DNA from 3 places in the Vallitalea longa genome. Region 2 is predicted to be linked to each of the others. Evidence: riboswitches for the same ligand, from Rfam matches in the RefSeq annotation. Region 2 holds a riboswitch; each other region holds the start of a gene.

Region 1 (4,300 bases), on a different contig from region 2:
TTTCTTTTCCTAATTTCTTATCTATCATATGACTCACCCCACTTTAGTTAATTATATAATCAACCAGAACACCCGGTGTTATAATACTTTCTTTGTCAAGCTCGCCTGGCTTAACTAATTCTTCAGCTTCTACAATAACTGTATCAGCTGCCATAGCTATCATTGGATTAAAATTCCTTGTTGTACCTTTGTATATGGTATTGCCAAATGTATCAACAATGCTTCCACGCACAAGAGCCATATCTGCTCTGATAGGCATTTCAAGTAAATATTCTTTTTCATCTATATCAAGAACTTTTTTCCCTTCTTCAACCAATGTTCCAACCCCAGTAGGAGTAAGTACTCCACCTAGACCATAACCACCTGCTCTTATTCTTTCTATAAGAGTTCCTTGTGGTGATAATTCTACTTCTAATTCACCACTATTCATTAATTGTCCTGTTACAGGATTAGTACCTATATGTGAAGTTATGACTTTTTTTACCTGTCTATTAACAATAAGTCTTCCTATTCCTTTATCTTCATAACTAGTATCATTACCAATGATAGTCAAATCCTTGATTCCTGATTCAATTATCAAGTCGATAATCTTCTCAGGAGTTCCGCACCCCAAAAAACCTCCTATCATAATGACTAACCCATTTTTTAATAAAGGCTTTATTTGGTTTTCACTGACTAGTTTATTCACCTTTTCACCTTCTCTTAATTTATTGATTCATATACCTTCTCCAAAATATATCAATCTAGATATTCAATATTTTTCTTGCTTCATCTGGACTTGCTATTTCTCTACCTAGTTCTTTAGCCAATCTTACGACTCTCTCAACAAGTTCCCCATTAGATTTAGCTAAAACACCTTTACTCATATAGATATTGTCTTCATAACCTACTCTAACGTGTCCGCCCATAATGATACCCATGACAGCCATGTTGAACTCATTTCTTCCAATACCTGTTACAGTATATGTTGAACCTACTGGAATACTGTTCACAAGATAAATCAAGTCTCTAGGTGTAGCAGTTATACCTCCGTTTACTCCCAAAACAAAGTTGAAATGAAGCGGTGCTTTGATATAGCCTTTTCTATGTAACCTGACAGCCATATCTACCATTCCTTTATCGAAGACCTCTATTTCAGGTTTTATACCAAGTTCATTCATTCTGTTAGCAAACTCTATTATAGTGTTTTCAGTATTTATAAAAATCTCGTCCCCACCAAAATTGCAAGTACCACAATCAAGAGTAGCCATTTCAGGATTAAGATAAATAGGTTGCAATCTTTCATCATTAGTCATACCTACTGCCCCACCAGTGGATGGTTGAATGATAACGTCTTTACATCTTTCTTTTATCCCGTTAATGCATTTTTCGAATCTATTTTTATCTTGTGTAGGAGTACCATCATCTTCTCTTACATGTAAGTGAATGATACTTGCACCTGCTTTGTAAGCATTATAAGCTTCTTCTACAATCTCTTCTACAGTGTATGGCACATTAGGATTATGTTCCTTAGTTACTTCTGCTCCACAAATAGCTGCTGTAATTATTAATTTCTCCATAACCACTACCTACTTTCTTTGTTTATCCTTAGGAACGACACATGTTCCACTTGCTTTACAAACAATCACAGATTCTTCCATAATCTCAGCTGCTGAATCATTGATATCTGGTCTTTGTCTTATGACCTTTCTAGCTTCGAATACCATTTTTCTAGAAGTTTTACCAAATCCTGTAATCTGTCCTTCACATTCTATATAGTCACCAGCATACACAGGAGCCATGAATTCAATATTATCGTACGCCTTAAATAATCCTTCGTCTCCGTCATTTTTAATTAATAGTTCTGTTGCCACATCACCGAAAAGCTGTAAAATCTTGGCACCATCAACTAAATTTCCACCGTAGTGAGCATCATGAGTACTCATTCTGATTCTGATTAATGATTTCATATACCTTAACTCCTTTCTTTACTTAACTAACAGTTAAGTTTTAACCCTAAATAAAATATCCACTCCTTTCTAGTGATTTCACCCTAATTCTCATCTGATAACGCAAGAAAAGCACTGAAAATAAGATTTCAGTGCTTTTTCATTAAAAAAGCTATTTATGTAATGAAATCTTATTTTCAATACATAAATAGCTCTCCATAAACACAGGATATACTAATCATCCTTTATGGCAGTGATAAGGGATTAACATTATCACCAAGAATAAGTTCAAGAACAAACATACTCTTTCGGCAAAGGATCCATTCGTCTTTAATATTAGAGGTTCTTCTCCTTGACAATTAAAGATTACCCTCTCCTTCGCGCCTCTATTCATGTTTTATATAATATTTATATAGATCGTTATACCACTATCTATATAATAATCATATTCAATTCATATTCAGTTGTGTTTGTATATATTACTATATTTACATAGATAAATATAATGAGATATAGTTAATAAAAGGTCATTTTAATATGTTATCAGACTATCAATAAGTACAATGTTCTAATTTCTATTATTGTTTTTAGAAGACTTAGGGTTATGTTTTTATATTATCATCTTCTATTTTAATATTCAATTATTCTCATAACACTTTTAGTAATTAAAATTATTTTTTATTAATTGGTAATTTAAATAAAACAAAATCAAGTTTTTTATTAATTTTTTATTAATTAGAACTATTTTTTTAATGTAATTGACATATACTATAGACATATGAAGGTGGTGTTTTTTATGAACGACCGTAAGAAAGTTATAATAGCTGAGATTATTTCAGCAGTAGCAATCATACTTATTGGAAGTTTATTTCATTTTTTGTATGAATGGACAGAATGTACATTCATAGGTTTATTCAGTCCCGTTAACGAAAGTCAATGGGAGCATATCAAGATAATGTTCTATCCAGTAATCATAGTAAGCATTATTGAATATTTTTTCATTAAACATGACGTAAACAATTTTGTTTTCGCTAAAGCCATTTCAGTAATTGTTTTTATTGTAACAACTTACCTGATTATTTTCTTATATGAATTGATATTCAATGATAATCCTATGGCACTTCATTTTATTTCGTTTTTTGTTGGAGCTTTTGCAGGACAGTTAGTCAGCTATTTCCTATTGAGATGTACTAGAAAGAGTAAATGTAAAAATATGATAGGTTTTTATATCTTCTTATTCCTGTTTATAGCAATTACCTTATTTACTTTTAGACCTATAAAAACTGATTTCTTCAGAGATTCCACAACAGGATATTACGGAATACCTCCAAAAAGTTAGACTATAATTAATGAATGATAATAATTTATATTTATTACAAACTTTGCAGAATAAAATTGGATTACTTTTATTCTGCAAAGTTCTATTTACACAAAGTTATCCATTCCTATTTTGCTTAATTGCTCACCACAATAGAATTTGAGATGGTAGAGAATATCTTTTTCTTTATTAACATATACGACTCTATTAGAAATCATCATTTTACTATCATCACTCAATTGCAATAATTCTTTTTCTTCTCCAGAAGCTTTGACAATCTCTAAATCCATGTTCAACTTGGTTACAGATACTTTCAGATCCTCAAATAAATAATGAGATATCCCATTTTCAAAATTGAAGTCTTTAAAAAAGTTTTCTTCTCCGTAGACAAAATGAAATATTTCAAGTCCAATAGGACGTTGGTCCATCATTCTAAGCCTTTTTACAAACAGACACTTGGTATTTTCTTTTATACTTGTTTCTTCAGCTAACTCTTTATTTATTATTACTTCTTTTTTTTCTAATATCCTAGTATTTATATTCAATCCACGCATTTTAATAAAATAAGTCAAACTTACAAATGGTTCAATAGAGATTCCGACTTCCCTCTGAGCTACAAATGTTCCTATGCCCTTTTTGATATATAGATATCCTTCGTCAATTATTAACTTGATAGCCTCTCTGACTGTTCCTCTTCCTGCGTGATATTCTTCCATCAATTTTAATTCCGAGGGTATTTTTTCATTTTCTTTCCAAATACCCATTCGTATTTTTTTTATTATATCTTCTTTTATTTGAATATAAACTGGTAATGACGGATTATACTGCATGTTTACCCTCCTATCATTTGTTTTGGTATGCTCTACTAATTATATTACCACAAATTAGTATGACATGTCTAAAATTTTTTCCAATCCAAAATAAACCTTAGAAAATTATCTAAGGTTTATAGATACAATACTTTTAATTATCAATCGTTGTACAGTCTTTTGTTGGATTAATTAACAGATACAACTTCTTTTACTTCTGGAATTTGTTCTTTTAATGTTTTTTC
Region 2 (4,300 bases):
GGAAACTCTGACTTTTATTGATAATGGTATTGGTATGACAGACGAAGAAGTAAAACAATATATTAATCAAATCGCTTTCTCCGGTGCTGAAGACTTTATGAATAAATATAAAGATAAAGCTAACGAAGACCAGATCATAGGTCATTTCGGACTTGGTTTCTATTCTGCTTTCATGGTAGCCAAAAAAGTTACTATTGATACTCTTTCATATAAAGAAGGATCAAAAGCTGTTAAATGGGTAAGTGACGGTGGTAATGAATATGAAATGAGTGATAGTGACCGTACCGAAAGAGGAACTAAGATTACACTTAACATAGGTGAAGACGGTAAAGACTTCTTGAATGAATACACAGTCAGAACTACAATTGAAAAATACTGTTCACTAATGCCTATAGAGATATATCTGATCAATCCTAATAAGGAAGAACCTAAAAATGAAAATGAAGACGAAAAAGGTGAAGTAAAAGAACCAGAAGAACCAAAACCATTAAATGACACTACACCTTTATATCTAAAAAAACCTAATGAATGTACAGATGAAGAATATAAAGAATTCTATAGAAAGACTTTTATGGATTTCAAAGAACCTTTATTCTGGATTCACCTTAACATGGACTATCCATTCAACTTAAAAGGAATACTTTATTTCCCAAAAATCGGAAATCAGTTTGAAACAATGGAAGGTCAAATCAAATTATATAATAACCAAGTATTCGTTGCTGACAATATCAAGGAAGTTATTCCTGAATTCTTACTGTTATTAAAAGGTATTTTAGATTGTCCAGACCTACCACTTAACGTATCAAGAAGTTTCTTACAAAATGATGGTTTCGTCAAGAAAATTTCTTCATACATTACTAAGAAAGTAGCTGACAAACTCAATTCACTATATAAAAAAGAAAAAGAGTCTTTTGAAAAATTCTGGGATGATATACATCCATTTATCAAGTTCGGTTGCTTGAAAGACGATAAATTCTTTGACAAGACAAACGGAATCATATTGTATAAGACTACAACTGGAGATTACGTAACACTACAAGAATATCTTGATAGAAATAAAGATAAACATGAAAACAAGGTTTATTATGTAACAGATGAAACACTACAAGCTCAATATATCAAAATGTTTAAAGATAATGATATGGAAGCTGTCATAATGAATACGACTATTGATCAACCTTTCATATCACATGTTGAAATGAAAGAAAAAGATACTAAATTCGTAAGAATCGATGCTGACCTTACAGATAACCTAAAAGATGAAGATGATTCAAGTGAAGAGGATAACAAAAAACTTCAAGAAGAAGTTCAAGGCATCTTCAGAAAATCACTTAGCAATGAGAACTTAACAGTTAACATTGAAAATCTTAAGGATGAAGAAATTTCAGCTATGATCATTCTACCTGAAGAATCAAGAAGAATGCAGGATATGAGTAAGATGTACGGAATGTTCGGAATGGATGCTGCTTCAATGCCAAGTAATGAAAGCCTTCTTCTTAATAAGAAAAATAAGTTGGTAAAATATATTCTTGAGAATAAAGATACCGAAAACACTGATATGTTCTGTCAACAAATCTATGATTTAGCTATGATTAGCCATAAACAGCTATCACCAGAAGCTATGACTACATTTATTGAAAGAAGCAACAAGATTCTTCAAAAATTGATATAGTCATATTTGACAAACTGATATATTAGTGATATTATATATGAAAATTTAATAGTTTAGTATAGTAGAGGAGCATTTTACATCAGTAGATAATTTGATTTGTTCAGGCAAATGTGATAATCATTGAAAGGGTAAGATGCCGAAGAAGAAAATACCTGTCTGTTTTCTGTCTGGGTATATAGTGAATAACTATATAACTGTCATATATTAATTGATATATGGGGTGCTACTTGTGACATTTAATATTAATTCTCACAGTCGGCACACAAAGCCGACTGTTTTTTATTATTCTATATTAAAATCCAACATTTCCCTCCACTTACTAATGAAATATTAAACAATACTTTCAATTATTTGTTATTATAACAATATAATATAATAAACAGATATTTGAAATGGGAGGTTTGATAATTATAAAAATTAAATCTATATGAAATCTGAAAATATTTGCTTACCTTATATTGATGTTTTTATTAAAAACAGATATACTAAAGTAGAACTGAAAGCAACTAAATAAATATGCAGTGACTAACTTATACTTAGTCATAAAAAAGATTTTAAATAGAAAAATTCTATTGTAACCAATAAAGATTTTTACTATAGTGTAATACTAAGAAGATATAACAAAAATAATATATAATCTGAGGAGGTTATCTGATGTCTATTTTTACAGGTGCTGGTGTAGCAATAATAACACCATTTAATGATGATATGAGTGTTAATTATGAAGGATTAGAAAAACTGATTGATTTTCAAATAGAAAACAAAACCGATTGTATTGTGATATGTGGTACAACTGGTGAATCTTCTACTCTTAATGATGAAGAACACCTTGAGTGTATAAAAGTAGCTATTGACAGAACCAATAAAAGGGTTCCTGTTATCGCTGGAACTGGAAGCAATGATACAAAACATGGTATAGAACTTTCCAAACAAGCTCAAAAACTAGGAGCTGATGGATTATTACAAGTAACACCTTATTATAATAAAACAACCCAAAAAGGCTTAATTCAACATTTTAGCTCTATCGCTAACAGTGTTGATATTCCTGTTATCCTATATAATGTACCTTCAAGAACAGGTCTCAATATTGATGTTGATACTGCATATGCATTATCAAAAGTAGATAACATCGTAGGTATAAAAGAAGCTAGTGGCAATATCGGTCACATTACTAATTTAGTTCACAAATGCGAAGGTAATCTTGACCTTTATTCTGGAAACGACGACCAAATAGTTCCTCTACTCTCTCTTGGTGGTAAAGGAGTTATCTCCGTTGTTGCTAATATCATGCCTAGAGAAACTCATGATCTAGTTGCAAAATTCTTAGCTGGGGATGTTAAAGGCAGTCTAGAAATACAGCTTAGAATACATGAATTAGTAAAAGCACTTTTCTGTGAAGTTAATCCAATTCCAGTAAAAGCAGCTATGAATTATCTAGGATTACCATCTGGTCCATGTCGTTTACCATTAACAGAAATGGAACCAGCTAACTTCTTAAGAGTTAAAAAAGCAATAGACGATCTTGGAATAACTATCTAAAAAAAAAACCACTGAATACATTTTGATTCAGTATTCAGTGGTTTTTATTATACTACGTAGAGCATTACTTCTTAGCAAATAACACATAATATATTCTAGCTATAAATATTTGTATAGATTTAATGTGTACAAAACAAACGTAAAAAACGGTTTCAAAAATGAAAGGAGTTATATAATGACTAGAATTATAATGCATGGTTGTAATGGGAAAATGGGACAGGTAATTTCTAGAATAGTTGAAGATGATAAAGATGCAGTTATAGTTGCAGGTATTGATGTCAATGATAACATTGCTAACCCATATCCTGTTTTTACTGATATGAACAGTATTGATGTTGAAGGCGACGTTATAATTGATTTTTCTACTGCAAAAGCTGTACCTTCATTAATCGACTATGCTAAATCAAAAAAATTACCAGTCGTATTATGTACAACCGGTCTTAACGATGAACAACTTAATATAGTTAATGAAGCTAGTAAAGAAATTGCCATTCTATTATCAGCAAATATGTCATTAGGGGTTAATCTTCTATTGAACCTAGTGAAAAAAGCTGCTAAAACACTTACTGCAGCAAACTTTGACATTGAAATCATAGAAAAGCATCATAACCAAAAAATAGACGCTCCTAGTGGTACTGCACTAGCCTTTGCAGATTCTATTAATGAATCACTTAACAACGAATACTCCTATACTTATGATAGAACTATAGTAAAAGCTAAAAGGGATTCAAAAGAAATTGGTATCCATTCCGTAAGAGGTGGTACAATCGTAGGTGAACACTCAATTATTTTCGCTGGAAAAGACGAAGTGGTTGAACTTAACCATAATGCTTTATCCAAAGATATTTTTGGCGTTGGCGCTGTGAATGCTGCCAAATTTTTAAGTCAAAAATCAAAAGGCATGTACGATATGCAAAATGTGATTGAAGGAAACTAATAGATTAATTCTATATCGAATAGACAATAAGTCATTTACAGTAACAGTAGATGACTTATTTTATTACTAACTACTATATACAGTTATTTTTTAATGCTCTCTAGTGAATCGTAATATTTCTCTAAAACCTCACTATTATCTTCAAAAAAGTA
Region 3 (4,300 bases), on a different contig from region 2:
GTCCTAGCAGAAAGGGTTCTTCTTATGAACCAAATAATTGGAAGCTTGTTGGCGATGTGGATTTACAAGAACAGGAAGAATATTATAGAGTATTATTTGATAAAACAAAGCTAAGAAAATGGATAAATGGTTTTGGACTATGGGACTGGAGTACGTTATTATATAAAGAGGAAGAAGCAGTACTTGATGATGGATATAATGTTTTTGGAAAACCTGCTGAAAAAGTTATCAAGGAGAATTATTCACTTTGATTTATGTAAAAACTATTAATTAAACAAAAATACTTAGACAGTAATCTATCTAAGTATTTTTCCCTTTATATTCAACCATATTATTTTATAATATTTTGAAAGATATTAATTAGTAATCGGTTTAGATATCTTTTTTATGATATATATGAATATTATAAATTCTACTATTATTACTACATAGCTTATTAATAAACTTTCTGTCAATCCATATGTTATGAAGGCTATAAAAGATATTAGCCCAGAAATTAATGCATATGGTAGTTGCGATGTGAAATGTGCATCAAGCTTTGCTTGAGCACCTGTGGCTGACAGGACAGTTGTATCACTAATAGGTGAACAATGATCTCCTAAAATAGCACCACTTAAGACAGCGGCCATAGCAGGTAACATAAGTGCAGGACTGCTTACAGCTAATATTTTACCAGCAATAGGTAATAATAGACCGAACGTTCCCCAGCTGGTACCAGTCATAAATGCAATGAAACCTCCAATTAAAAACATGATAGGTATCAATAAACTAGGATTTATTTGTGACTTGACTATCCAGTCAGCTAGATATTGACCAGTATTAAGTTTATCAATAACTTCAACTAATGTCCAAGCGGTTATTAAAATGATTGAGGCAGGAAGCATTGAGCCTATTCCTGTTTTAGCGGCACGTAGAAGATGTTTGAAAGAGACTTCTCTAGTAGATACAGCAAATATAATAGCTATAACTGTAGTTATAACAGAACCCCTAAATAATGGAAGAGTAATATCAACAGTAAGCATTTTGCTAATGTCCCAATTTGCATCGTAGAGCATCCCGCCTAGAATTAAAACGATTAATGAAATGATCGTAATTATTAATGCCCACTTTGAGCCTTTATTAGTTACGGGTTTTACATGGGATATGTTTTCGGCTGATTGAGAGCAACTTATGTCATTATTTTTCTCTGCATTTATTTCATAAGTTTTCATTTTTCCTATATTAATATTGAACTTAATAACTATGAATACCATAATAAGTGCAACAATCGCATAGAACTGCATAGGAATCATCTGCCAGTAAGCCCCAGTCCCTGTAGTTACTGTATAATTTTCATTTTTGAAAACGTCAGTAAGAATACCGATTATATATGCTCCCCATGTTGATATAGGTAATAAAATAACAACAGGAGCACTTGTTGAGTCGATGATATAGGATAGTTTAGCACGACTGATACTGTAACGGTCTGTGATAGGTTTAGATACTTCACCTATAACTAGAGCATTAAAGTAGTCATCAATAAAAATTACAATTCCTAATAACCATGCAACAATTTGAGCTGCTTTTTTATTTTTTATTTTTGATACAGCAAAATCAGCAAAAGCTTTTGTAGAGTTAGTTATTGTTAATAATGTGGTTATAATACCAAGTAACAATAAAAATCCAACAATGGGCATATGCCATGAAAAATCAGTTATGATATCCCAAATAGTTGTACCTATGTATGAAATACTTTCTAGTACATTAAAACTATGTGCAATCAGTGAACCAATGAGTATACCTACTGATAGTGACATAATAACTTTTTTAGTTATAATAACTAAAATAATCATTATTAATGCTGGTACTAAACTTAATAATAGTTCCATAGAATCCTCCTAATAATTTTATAAAAAAGTGCAACAATTAAAAAGACAATAGTCAACACTATTGTCTGAAATATATCTTATTCAATAGCGCCTTCACTACATTAAGTAGCGAGAGTGATAAGTCTATTAAACTTAACTCCAACATTATCTTCTGGTAAAAAAATAATGCTTCGGCAGATCATCCTTTCATCATATATCATAGCTTACCTAGCTCAATATGAGTACTATTAATCACTGCGCCTCTATTATACGTATTCTATTGTCAGTATTGAATTATACAGGAGTACGAAGTACTGTGTCAAGTGATAATTATGGTTTTGTATTAATTTATAGTAGAAATATATTACAATATTAAAATTGTTTTATTTTTTAGTATTTTCTTTATTTTCTATATCATATATTTTTATTAATTCATTGACTGCATCATCTATATTGCCAGAATCAATTTCATAATCAAATGTACCGTAATATTTCTTCCATTTTTTATACATAGGATCATAATAATTATCCAGAAGAAGCCCTACAAAATCATATAGATTATTATCATTGAGGTATTCTTTCATAGTATTAAAGTCATTATTTGACATATATGGTTTTATGGAGTCCAAAGAATTATTAATGAAGGAAAGATTATCTTTAACAGAACCACTATTGTTCATATAATCATCTAGCAGCCTTTTTATCCGTATATCTTTGTCTAAATTAACAAGAACGTGAATCCCTGTCTTTATGTGATTGATAGCGAAAGAGGGAACAATTCGTTTACCTATCTTAGTACTTTCTGCTTCAACGAACACAAGCGAATCTTTGAAACATATAGTCTTATCGTAAACATTAGCTTCAAAAACTTTTTGTGGAGGTTGTTCCCCAAGACCTACTCCTCCAAAAGCAGAACCACGGTGATTAGCTAATCCTTCAAGATCAAGGACTGGCATTTCTTTCTTTTCTAGAGCTTTCAATAATAGAGTTTTGCCACATCCTGTATAACCATGTAATACTATATAGGGTGATGGGATTTTAGTTCTTTTTTCAAACTCTTTCAATACGTAAGTTCTGTATGCTTTGTATCCGCCTTCTAATTGGTAAGCAGGTAAGTTCATCAGAGACATAACTGTAGCTATAGATTTGCTTCTAAGGCCACCTCTCCAGCAAAAAATAATTATCTTACTATAACCTTTTCCTATTTGTTTGATTTTTTTATAGATTTCAGGTAATTTGTGAGAAGCTATTTCGAATCCTTCTTCTTTGGCAGTCAATTTATTTACATTAACATAAGTATCTCCAAGATAAGCTCTTTCATCATTATTGAATATGGGTATATTGATAGCTCCAGGTATAGTTCCTTCTTCATATTCTTTAGTGGTTCTTACATCTATAAATATAACTCTATCCATATTTAAGCATTTATCAATAGATATGGTTTCCATTGTGATTTCCTCTTTTCGAAAGATTATTGTTTGCGCCTATAAAAACATTGATTAGTAATAATGTCTATATTATAATAAGGTGTATAATTTATTAAAATTTCTTTTACACTATAGTATACAGTAATATTATAATAAATTTCAATGATAAATATATAAAATTAATTGGTATATTTATATTATTTAACTTTTATATCAAAGGGCTTAATACATTTATACTAATAAAAAAGGATATGAGAATTTATATTACATATGATGTGTTTGCATAACATATCAATCTATACTATAATTTAAGCATTCAATTGAAAAATTAAAATAACAAATTATTTGCTATATATCAGGAGGGCGTAAAATGAATGTCTACGAAAAATCACTAAAACTACATGAAGAAAAAAAAGGTAAGATTGAAATTAATTCAAAAGTACAAGTTACTAATAAAGAAGAATTAAGTCTTGCATATTCACCAGGTGTTGCTGAGCCTTGCAGAAAGATTGTAGAGGATGAAAAGAATATATATAAATATACATCCAAAGGTAATATGGTAGCAGTTATCACTGATGGTTCAGCAGTTCTTGGTTTGGGTAATATTGGACCGAAAGCTGCATTACCTGTTATGGAAGGAAAATCAATTCTTTTTAAGAATTTCGCTAATGTGGATTCTTTCCCATTATGTCTTGATACTCAAGATACTAATGAGATAATTAATATATGTAAAAATCTGGCACCTTCTCTTGGAGGTATCAATCTTGAGGATATATCAGCACCAAGATGTGTTGAAATCGAAAGAAGATTAAAAGAAGAACTTGATATTCCTGTATTCCATGATGATCAACATGGTACAGCAATTATTGTGACAGCTGCGTTACTGAATGCTTGCAAATTGACTAAGAAAGATCCAAAAGAATTGAAAGTCGTTGTTAGTGGAGCTGGAGCAGCTGGCAGCTCTATTGTACGTATGATCCATAATTATGGTGTAGGAGATATCATTTCTGTTGATATAGATGGAAT

Evidence for each region. Region 2 has a riboswitch for lysine ahead of dapA (4-hydroxy-tetrahydrodipicolinate synthase). Riboswitches for the same ligand answer to the same signal wherever they lie in the genome.
Region 1: linked by a shared signal. The riboswitch ahead of kal (3-aminobutyryl-CoA ammonia lyase) and the one ahead of dapA (4-hydroxy-tetrahydrodipicolinate synthase) in region 2 are both predicted to bind lysine.
Region 3: linked by a shared signal. The riboswitch ahead of QMG30_RS12345 (Na+/H+ antiporter NhaC family protein) and the one ahead of dapA (4-hydroxy-tetrahydrodipicolinate synthase) in region 2 are both predicted to bind lysine.

The regions. Positions count from the first base shown of each region.
Region 1 is NZ_BRLB01000003.1:140,929-145,228, reverse strand. It holds gene QMG30_RS08640 (3-oxoacid CoA-transferase subunit B) at 1-28, opposite strand, end outside; gene QMG30_RS08635 (3-oxoacid CoA-transferase subunit A) at 44-688, opposite strand; gene kce (3-keto-5-aminohexanoate cleavage enzyme) at 744-1,559, opposite strand; gene kal (3-aminobutyryl-CoA ammonia lyase) at 1,569-1,949, opposite strand; lysine riboswitch at 2,130-2,325, opposite strand; gene QMG30_RS08620 (DUF6512 family protein) at 2,725-3,267, shown strand; gene QMG30_RS08615 (GntR family transcriptional regulator) at 3,354-4,076, opposite strand; gene QMG30_RS08610 (NifU family protein) at 4,244-4,300, opposite strand, start outside.
Region 2 is NZ_BRLB01000001.1:375,338-379,637, forward strand. It holds gene htpG (molecular chaperone HtpG) at 1-1,672, shown strand, start outside; lysine riboswitch at 1,727-1,906, shown strand; gene dapA (4-hydroxy-tetrahydrodipicolinate synthase) at 2,327-3,211, shown strand; gene dapB (4-hydroxy-tetrahydrodipicolinate reductase) at 3,387-4,148, shown strand; gene QMG30_RS01575 (iron dependent repressor, metal binding and dimerization domain protein) at 4,232-4,300, opposite strand, start outside.
Region 3 is NZ_BRLB01000006.1:202,777-207,076, forward strand. It holds gene QMG30_RS12340 (glycoside hydrolase family 113) at 1-251, shown strand, start outside; gene QMG30_RS12345 (Na+/H+ antiporter NhaC family protein) at 357-1,868, opposite strand; lysine riboswitch at 1,946-2,121, opposite strand; gene mnmH (tRNA 2-selenouridine(34) synthase MnmH) at 2,231-3,295, opposite strand; gene QMG30_RS12355 (NAD(P)-dependent malic enzyme) at 3,645-4,300, shown strand, end outside.